Regions from separate parts of the Alcanivorax borkumensis SK2 genome, predicted to be linked through region 3. Evidence: predicted binding sites of a transcription regulator. Region 3 holds the regulator's gene; each other region holds the start of a gene.
The links. The regulator sigma-54, encoded in region 3, starts transcription at its own class of promoters, with help from an activator protein. The targets are predictions, from matches to a motif close to TGGCACNNNNNTTGCTNT.
Positions count from the first base shown of each region.

Region 1: the regulator sigma-54 is predicted to act here: its motif matches at 1,755-1,772, upstream of ABO_RS09720 (putative urea ABC transporter substrate-binding protein).
Region 2: the regulator sigma-54 is predicted to act here: its motif matches at 1,450-1,467, upstream of glnA (glutamate--ammonia ligase).

Region 1 is NC_008260.1:2,159,361-2,162,634, reverse strand. It holds gene ABO_RS09725 (ABC transporter permease) at 1-344, opposite strand, end outside; gene ABO_RS09720 (putative urea ABC transporter substrate-binding protein) at 436-1,500, opposite strand; guanidine-I (ykkC/yxkD leader) riboswitch at 1,557-1,696, opposite strand; gene ABO_RS09715 (dienelactone hydrolase family protein) at 1,933-2,709, opposite strand; gene ABO_RS09710 (hypothetical protein) at 2,739-3,065, opposite strand.
Region 2 is NC_008260.1:2,581,650-2,584,923, forward strand. It holds gene glnA (glutamate--ammonia ligase) at 1-1,334, opposite strand, end outside; gene ABO_RS11615 (sulfurtransferase TusA family protein) at 1,564-1,815, opposite strand; gene ABO_RS11620 (tRNA (5-methylaminomethyl-2-thiouridylate)-methyltransferase) at 1,822-2,907, opposite strand; gene ABO_RS11625 (sulfatase-like hydrolase/transferase) at 3,010-3,274, opposite strand, start outside.
Region 3 is NC_008260.1:609,597-612,870, reverse strand. It holds gene lptB (LPS export ABC transporter ATP-binding protein) at 1-414, shown strand, start outside; gene ABO_RS02865 (RNA polymerase factor sigma-54) at 552-2,015, shown strand; gene hpf (ribosome hibernation-promoting factor, HPF/YfiA family) at 2,126-2,425, shown strand; gene ptsN (PTS IIA-like nitrogen regulatory protein PtsN) at 2,441-2,914, shown strand; gene rapZ (RNase adapter RapZ) at 3,021-3,274, shown strand, end outside.

The sequences.
Region 1 (3,274 bases), 1.5 Mb from region 3:
ACCAGCGGTGAAAATGTGGAGCGGATCAGGGGGATGCTGCCGTTGCCAATGCCCACGATAATGGCGACCAGGGCGCTGATGGCTACACCGATAGCCAAACGTTGCAGGCTGGCCAGGGTATCGGCGAGAAGCAGGTACTCACCGCTGCGTTTGCTGGGCTCGAATGCCATGCGATTAATGGCCTGAACAAAACTGTCCAGTGCAGGCAGGAGTTTGTCGTTTGGATTGTCGGCAAGACGTGCATCTGATGCCAACATGTAAACGACAATCAGCAGTGCAAAGGGAAGTAGCCCCAATGCCCAGCTTGCTGCCCTGCTGGGCTGTCTGTTGATCAGTTTCTTCATGGGGGTTCCCACTGGTAAGTGTCGGAGCTAGTGCAATGGTCGACGCCGAAAAAAGCTAACTCTGTCCGGCCTCGACCTGAGCCTTCAGGTGTTACAGCTTCCCGTCGGCGGCCATGGCCATGTAATCGGCGATAAAGCGCAGCTGCACATTGCTTTCGCTACCGAATACGCCAACCGGGGTTTCGATACCGACGAAGCCGGCGTCCGGAGCGCCTTCCCCGAGCAGGCCGTGATCGAATGAAAACTCCGCCACTTTCTGCATGGTGTCTTTCAGCTCGGGGCTGTTGACGAACGTCACCGCTTCGCTGGCCTTGTAGAACATGCGGGTTGACGCCAGCTGAGCGTCGTATCCGGCTAGATCGGTGCCGGACGCTTTGGCCATGAAGGTGCGGGCAGCCTTGCCGGCATCGTCATCGGCGGACATGGTGGCCATGATTTCATACCACGCACCGGTGAGTGCCTTACCGAAGTTCGGGTTGGCTTTGAGGGTCTCGGTGTTGACCACCATCAGGTCGATGATTTCGCCCGGGATCTTTGAAGAGTCGAAGACCTTGTGGCTGTCCGGCATGGCGGTGATTTCGCTGAGTAGGGGATTCCAGGTGGCCACAGCAGTGACCCCCTTGGTAGTGAAGGCGGCCACCATGTCGGCGTCGGAGGTGTTCACCACGGTCAGGTCCTTTTCGCTTAAGTTGACAGTGTCGAGTGCGCGGGCCAACAAGTAGTGAGAAACGGACAGTTCTACCAGATTTACATCCTGGCCCTTGATGTTGGCTAGCGTGTCAGTGCCCTTGAGCACCACGCCATCGTTACCGTTGGAAAAATCCCCCACAATCAGGGCAGTAGAGTCCACACCCCCGGCGGCGGGAATGGTCAGGGCATCCATGTTGGTCATGGCGCAGCCGTCGTAGGCACCGGCAGTGTACTGGTTGATGGATTCCACATAGTCGTTGATCTGAACCACATCGATGGTGATGTCGTATTTGGCTGCCCACTTGTCGACGATCTTTTGCTGGGCGCCATAGTCCCATGGCATCCAGCCCACGTAGATAGACCAGCAGACGCTAAAAGAATCTTTGGCCAGTGCAGTAACAGGTGTGAGCGTGGTAAACAGAACGAGTGCTGCAGCTGCAGCTATTTTGCATAGGGAACGGGTCATGTCGGACCTCCTTGGCTACGGACGAAGAGGAATCCAATGACACTGCTGTCATCGTGTCCTCCCGGGCTTTTGTCCCGCCGTGTAACCCCCTGCCGGTAGATGCTGCTGCCAATCTATCGGCGCCAAGAAGGTCGAAGGCTCTCGGACCAGGCATCGGCTGCTGGCGTAGCCGATCGGAACCCTAGCTTTCTATTGGTGCAGATTGTGTTGAGTGCTTGATGGCAACAAAGCCATTCGATTCCTCTACCCGTAATAAAGCAAAGGAAGTGCCAACCTGAATCAGGAAAGACGAAAAGGCCGTGTCTGCCGCACAAGGCACGGCTTGGCATTGGAAATTAGGGGGAGGGGAGCAGAATTGGGGATACCATGCCGGCGCGATGAAGTGTGCCGGCATGGTGCATGGCGCGCGTCTTTGCGCTCGGGTGGTGCGGGTTACTCCGGCTGTTCCAGGAAGTCGATCAGTGCCTCCCAGCTCACCTGATCCGCATGAGCGCTGTAGGCCAGGGGCATTTCGAATCGCTCACCGGCAGCATCGGCCCCGGGGTTAGTGAAGCCGTGCTTGGCCTCCGGGAAACTCAGTAATTGGAAATCGGCTCCGGCAGCGGTCATCTCGCTGACAAAACCACTTACTTGTTTTGCGGGCACCATGGGGTCAGCCTGCCCTGTAGCGACTAGAACCCGTGCTTTCAGCTCGCCGGATTTTGCCGGGTTCTCGGTGCCCAGGCTGCCATGGAAGCTGGCTACGCCGGCCAAATCAGTACCCCGGCGGGCCTGTTCCAGCACCACTGCGCCACCAAAACAGTAGCCGATGGCAAACAGGCGCCCTGGCTCAACTTGCTGCTGTTTGAGCATCAGGGTGCGAGCAGCCTGAAAGCGGGCATTCATGGTTTCCGGGTTTGATAATGCGGTTTCCATAAAACTTTTCGCATCTTTCGGATGGCTGGCAACTTTGCCGGTGCCGTACATATCTACCGCAAAAGCGGTGTAACCCGCTTCCGCCAACATGTGCGCGCGGTTACGGGCATAGTCATCCAAGCCCCACCATTCGTGCACTACAATGACTCCGGGGCCCGGGTCTTTCTGGCGATCATTGAGGTACATGACGCCCTTACCTAGGCCGTCAGGCAGGGTAACTTCGGTTTCAATGATGTCGGTGTAGCCGGTTTGGCCGGCAAAGATAAGGGATGCGAGTAAGATGAGCCGTTTCATAGACCTGTCCTTGCTAAGTTTCAGCGAAATTATTTATTTTGCCAGACCCAACGAAGTGGTTCGCCGAAGTCGTCGTAAATGAGTTTACGTCGTGGCTGGGCATTGAGCTGTTGGCGATGAGGTTTATGTTTGCGAGAGTCTATGTTGGCAGCCACTTGACTCAGATCTGTGCGCTGATTCTGGCGGGGGCCATTAAACAGCACGGTTTGGTGCCCTTTGCCGGATACAGCATCAGCGCCACTCACACCGTTCGGTACCTCATTAATGGCCCCGCCTTCAGAAAGAAAGCGTTCCATATCGCGTTCCAAGCGATGCCGCTGTTGTTCTTTACTGTTACGAACTTTCACGGGGCTCATCGGGGCTGATGGGTGGATCAATCACAATAACAGGCTCATATAGAGGCTGCCACCATGATAATTGCGGTTACGGTTAGGTTTTGTGTCGAATCAGCCCTGGCGCAGGGAGGTGAGAATCTGTGGTGGCGCCTGCTAGCGGAACCTTATGTCCGTTGGTAAGTGATCGTTAAAGGTGCATATCGCTAATTCGGGGAATAAAGAGTAAAGGG
Region 2 (3,274 bases), 1.1 Mb from region 3:
AGCTCGATGTAGCCTTCCAGCATATCCTTGGTGAACACGTCACCTTCGGTCAGGAAGTCCATGTCTTCTTCCAGACAATCCAAGGCCATGGTCAAAGTGTGAGCCACGGTAGGAATGTCTTTTGCTTCTTCAGCCGGCAAATCATACAAATCTTTGTCCATGGCATCGCCAGGGTGCATCTTGTTCTTGATGCCGTCCAAGCCAGCCATCAGCAGGGAAGCAAAGCACAGGTACGGGTTGGCAGACGGGTCAGGGAAGCGCGCTTCCACACGACGGGCCTTAGCACTGTTCACAAACGGGATGCGGATAGATGCAGAACGGTTACGGGCAGAGTAGGCCAACATTACCGGCGCTTCAAAACCGGGCACCAGACGCTTGTAAGCGTTAGTGGACGCATTGGTGAATGCGTTCAGCGCACGGGCATGCTTAATGATACCGCCAATGAAATACAACGCTTCATCAGACAGACCAGCATAGCCGTCACCGGCGAACAGGTTTTTGCCGTCTTTACCCAGGGATACGTGCACGTGCATACCAGAGCCGTTATCACCGATCAGCGGCTTAGGCATGAAAGTAGCTGTCTTGCCGTAAGCGTGAGCCACATTGTGTACGCAGTACTTAAGAATCTGTACTTCGTCCGCTTTGGCGGTCAGGGTGTTGGCGCCAACACCGATCTCACACTGACCAGCCGTGCCCACTTCGTGGTGATGCACTTCAATTTTCAGCCCCATGGACTCCATGGCAGAACACATGGCGCCACGCAGATCGTGCAGGCTGTCTACCGGAGGAACCGGAAAGTAACCGCCTTTCACACCAGGACGGTGACCAATGTTGCCGCCCTCAAAGTCTTCATGGGAAACCCACGCAGCTTCTTCAGAGTGGATGTTATACATGGAACCCTGCATGTCGGACTTCCACTGCACGGAGTCAAATACGAAAAACTCCGGCTCAGGGCCGAACAGAGCGGTATCCGCGATACCAGTAGATTTCAGGTATTCCTCAGCACGACGGGCAACGGAACGCGGGTCGCGCTCGTAACCTTGCATGGTGGTCGGCTCAAGAATGTCGCAGCGCAAGTTCAGGGTAGCAACGTCAGTGAACGGGTCCAGCACGGCGGACTCGTCGTCCGGCATCATCACCATGTCCGATTCGTTGATGCCCTTCCAACCAGCGATGGAGGAGCCATCAAACATTTTGCCGTCCTGGAAGAAATCTTCGTCGATTTCGCCAACCGGAAGGGTAACGTGCTGCTCCTTACCAGAGCTATCGGTGAAGCGCAGGTCCACCCATTTCACATCGTTTTCTTTGATCAGTTTGAGGGTCTTAACAGACATTATCGTGCGTCCTCCTAAGGAACAGCGGGTTTGTCTCTGACTCGTCGTGCCGCTCTGAGGAAGCGCAACACAAAGAACCGGTATTCTCGGCCACTGGGCCAGCTTTGCCAATAGGGAGGCAAATACCGTGCCAGCCCTTTTTTAGCGCATTCTCTACTTGATTCGAAGAAACAAGAACAGGCGACTCATTTTGGTGCACAGATGCAGTGCACCAAACGCATATAGGGCACTAAAATAGTGCACCATTATCTTGCCCGACGCGCAACACCACAAAAACTTCGTTGCCTTGCTCCGCCATTTCCAGCACCTCATGGCCATTAATCCGACACCAGGCGGGGATATCGCTTAATGCTCCAGGGTCGGTGCAAACGACTTTCAGGGTATCACCTGTCGCCAGAGTTCTTACTTTATTTTGAGTTTTTATCACCGGCATGGGGCACAGCAGCCTGCGCACATCCAATTCGTGAAGGGTATCGGTCATCGTCGTTCAGCCCACATTCCAGCTTGGCAGCACCGCTTCCGCTTGCGCCGGCGCCACGGTAATCTCGCGTGCAACACCGTCCGGGCTGCGCACTTCCAGAGTCACCGCGTCTTCAACACGCCCCTTGGAGTAACGTGCCACAATGGCCGCCGCCTGCTCCAGCTCTGCCTCGCTACCAAACTCACCGTCCACCAGCGCCAGCGGGCCCGGGCAACTCACCGTGGTAATACTGGTGAACTGGTAACGATAACCTTCCAGAAAACGGTTTTCACCTTCTTCACGGCTGATAATCAGTTTGTAATGCGGCTGCGGACGCAGATGACGCCCAACCTTCAGCAGCATGATGTCATCCAGTTCGTATCGACGCTCATTGCGAGCCTTCCACAGGTCCGCCAGCTTGTTGGAATAAGACTCATCGGTGAGGAAGCAACAGCCACCGGCAGGCTGAGCAAAATCGTCCAACCCAAACTTGGCGGCCAGCGCCATTTGCGGTTTCCGGTTACGGCCGGAAAAATCGTGCAACTGCTCCCGGTTTACCCAACCTTCGCGCTCAGGCAGCGTAGGGGGCAAGTTTTTTGCGCACAGAGGGCGTAAAAGACGGTCGTCAGCACCGGACTCCTGGCTAATGATCGGCATCGTTTCCTTGCGCTGACTCTTCGGGCGCTGACCAATCACTTCACCAGTAACGATAAAATCAAAGCCCCGATCACCGGCCAACTCCCGGGCCTTGTTAATCATCAGAGTGGCCTGATTAACCATGAAAATCTTACAGTCGAGACAGGGATTCAGGTTTGCGCCGTAACCATGCTTGGGGTTGAGCACCACATCCTTGTACTCCTCGGAGATATCAATGATATGCATTTTAATGCCCAGCTGCTCCGCAACCCACAAGGCGTTATTACGCTTTTCCTTATCCTTGTCTTTCTTGCGAATAGCATGGGTATGCCCCTCCACACAGAAACCAGTGTAGAAATTCACGCCCTCTACCTCGATGCCCTGGTCCTGCATGACTTTCACTGCCAGCATGGAGTCCAGTCCACCGGACACCAGTGCAATGGCGCGACGCTTGATTGGTTGGCTTGCCTCTGTCATCGAAAAACCTGCGTTGCTGTGGGGACAGCTCAAAATTTGGGCGGCGCAGTATAGCAATGGTCGGCCTAAGGCGCATCCTCCCAATCGCCCCGCCTCAACCCGCTACTTACGAAAAAAAGCAGAGAGGTCCCGCAACACATCAGCCAACGCCTCGCTGAGCTGCGCCAACACAGTGTCGGGCTCGCTCACCGGACCATCGTGCGCATCGCTTATGCGCATTTCTAACAACCCGCCCGCCCCCAAAGGCATGGCTACTTTGTAGTCCGGCCCCACATACGCCAGCGCATCCCAACTGGCCACCAGCCGGTAGGCATCACCTTGCGGCCCCAGCAGAGAGTGCCCCACGCTATAATCGCTGGCGGGGTTC
Region 3 (3,274 bases):
ACCCGCAAGGAGCTTAGCAAAGCAGAACGCCACGAGCGCATGGAAGGCCTGCTCAAGGAATTCCACATCGGGCACATCCGCGATTCGCTGGGGATGAGCCTGTCCGGCGGCGAGCGCCGCCGCGCGGAAATCGCCCGAGGCTTGGCCACAGACCCTGACTTCATTCTGCTGGACGAACCTTTTGCTGGCGTTGACCCCATCTCGGTTAACGACATCAAAGGCATCATTCGCCACCTCAAAGAACGCGGCATCGGCGTCTTAATCACCGACCACAATGTACGCGAGACCCTGGATATCTGTGACACCGCTTATATCGTCAGCGCTGGCCACATCATCGCCTCCGGTGACGCGGATATTATCCTTGCCAACCAACAAGTGCGAGACGTCTATCTGGGCGCCGATTTCAGACTATAAGGTCCGCCGCAAATCCTCTCTTCTATTGTGACTTGCGGTCATCCCTAGCACACAGTTTCACCTGGCACAAATATTGCTTAGCGTGTAGATAGACTGCTATCCTGGGTTTTTTGGGGACTAGCAGAATACTGAGCAGTATGAAGCCCACACTACAATTACAAATTGGCCAGCAGCTCACCATGACACCGCAGCTGCAGCAGGCCATTCGCCTCTTGCAGCTATCCACTTTAGACCTGCGCCAGGAAATCCAGCAAGCAGTAGAGAGCAACCCCCTGCTGGAATTGGCAGACGATTTCGGTGACGATGCCCTCCCCGAGCATGACGAAGAACGTCAGGATGAAGAGCTCGACACCGACCGTGATAACGCCCTAGAAGAACTGATACAAGACGAGCCCGAGGTGGAAACCGAATGGGATGACGTCTATTCCGGCCAGAGCACCAGCAACAGCGCCGCACTCCCCGACGATGCCGACGAATGGCAGCAACGACACGCCGTTTCCGGCAACTTACAGGACCACTTGCTCTGGCAGCTAAACCTCACCCCCATGAGCGATGTAGACCGGATAATCGCCATAACGATTATCGAGTCCCTGGACGACCGTGGTTACATCACTGCCCCCCTAAGCGATATCGTCGACATGGTGAATGCCCAGCCAGACCTACTCACCGAAGGAGACGAACTGGAGCACGATGAAGTGCTTGCCGTGCAGCACCGGTTGCAACAGTTCGACCCGGTGGGCGTCGCCAGCGTCAACCTAGCTGACTGCCTCGGCGTCCAGCTGCGCCAACTGCCAGCGGACACCCCATTGCGCGACGAAGCCTCTGCCCTACTGGAACATCTGAACCTACTAGAAAAGCACGATTACACCGCACTGCGCCGCACCCTTCAACTCTCTGAAGAGGTCCTTCTAGAGGCTTTATCCCTACTGCGCACCCTGGACCCAGCCCCCGGTGAGCAAATTGGCGAACCTCAAGTGGACTACGCCGTTCCTGACGTGATCGTCCGCCAACATCAAGGTCGCTGGCAGGTGAGCCTAAACGACGACGTCCTTCCGCGGGTCAACCTGCAACAGCAATACGCGAGCATTGCCCGTACCACCAGCGGTGAAGACGGGCAATATTTGCGCAATTGCGTTCAAGAAGCGAAATGGTTCATCAAGAGCCTGCAAAGCCGCCACGACACTTTGCTCAAGGTGGCCACCCGCATCGTGGACGTGCAACAAGGGTTCTTCGATTATGGCGATGAAGCCATGAAACCCCTGGTTTTGGCGGATATTGCCGATGCTGTTGAAATGCATGAGTCAACCATCAGCCGGGTCACCAATCAGAAATACATGATGACACCACGCGGCGTCTTTGAGCTGAAATATTTCTTTTCCAGTCATGTGGGAACCGACGGCGGCGGTGAGTGTTCCTCCACTGCTATTCGTGCCATTATTAAGAAACTGGTCGCTGCAGAGAATCCCCGCAAGCCACTCAGTGATAACAAGCTGGCGAGCTTGCTCAATGAGCAGGGAATCAATGTAGCGCGCCGGACCGTCGCCAAATACAGAGAAGCGATGAGAATACCGTCTTCTAGCGCCCGTAAACGTTTAGTGTAGAGCGCCAGAACGGACCCAGGAACGCGGGGAAAACCTTGCGAGGCCAGCCTGAAAGGCTGAATAAACAAGGTCTTTATCCCGGGTTTCTCAAACAGGTAAAGGAGCCAGCCATGCAAATTAATATCAGCGGTCATCACCTGGAAATTACCGATGCCTTGCGCACTTATGTGGGAGATAAATTTTCCCGCCTTGAGCGCCATTTCGACCAAATTACCAGCATCCAGGTGATTCTTTCCCCGGAACCCAAAAGCCACAAAGCCGAGTCCACAATTCATATTTCCGGGGCCGATGTCTTTGCCACCGCTGAGGCAGATGACATGTATGCTGCGATCGATAAACTGACGGACAAATTGGATCGTCAGATTCTTAAACACAAAGAAAAAGCCGTCAGCCACAAGCACGGTCACTAACCCAAAGCGACAATTATGCGAGTTCGCGAACTACTGACTCTGGCCCGCACCCATCACGGCGTGCAGGCCAGCAGCAAGAAACAACTGCTTGACCAGGTTGCACAGCTGGCAGCTGCCAGCTGTGGCAGCCTTAATGAGCAGGAAGTCTTCGACGCTCTGGTCGCCCGGGAAAAACTGGGCTCCACGGGCATTGGCGAAGGCATTGCCATTCCTCATTGTCGACTAGGACATTGCCAACAGGCTGTAGGCCTGTTGTTAAAACTAGAAACCCCCATTGATTTCGACGCCGTTGACGGTCAGCCTGTGGATTTGGTGTTTGTATTACTCGTCCCCCAGGACAACCCGGAACAACATCTCAAAACCCTCAGCCATCTGGCCTCCCTGTTCAACGACGAGACTTACCGTACAGAACTGCGACGCAGCATTGACAACCAGCAGCTCTACCAGGCGGCGATAGAATCTGAGGCAGAGTTACGATTGGCATCATGAAGCAACACAGCAGGCTCTCGCGCATTATGCCGCGCATCCAAAACACGTCCTCACCTATCGGTCTTGCGTTCCAATATACTGCGAGCCACCCGCGAGCGGTGCAACCATGAAACTCACCATTATCAGTGGGCGCTCCGGTTCAGGGAAAACCACCGCGCTGCAGGCACTGGAAGATCAAGGCTTTTACTGCGTCGACAACTTGCCAGTCGGCATGCTACCCACCCTGGCAAAACAACTCAGTGAAGGCGACCCCCCAATTGAGCGGGTCGCCGTTGGTATTGATGCTCGCAACCTCCCCGCCCAGTTACTGGCCTTCGACAACATTCTTCACGCACTTAATGAACAGCAGGTTCGCAGCGA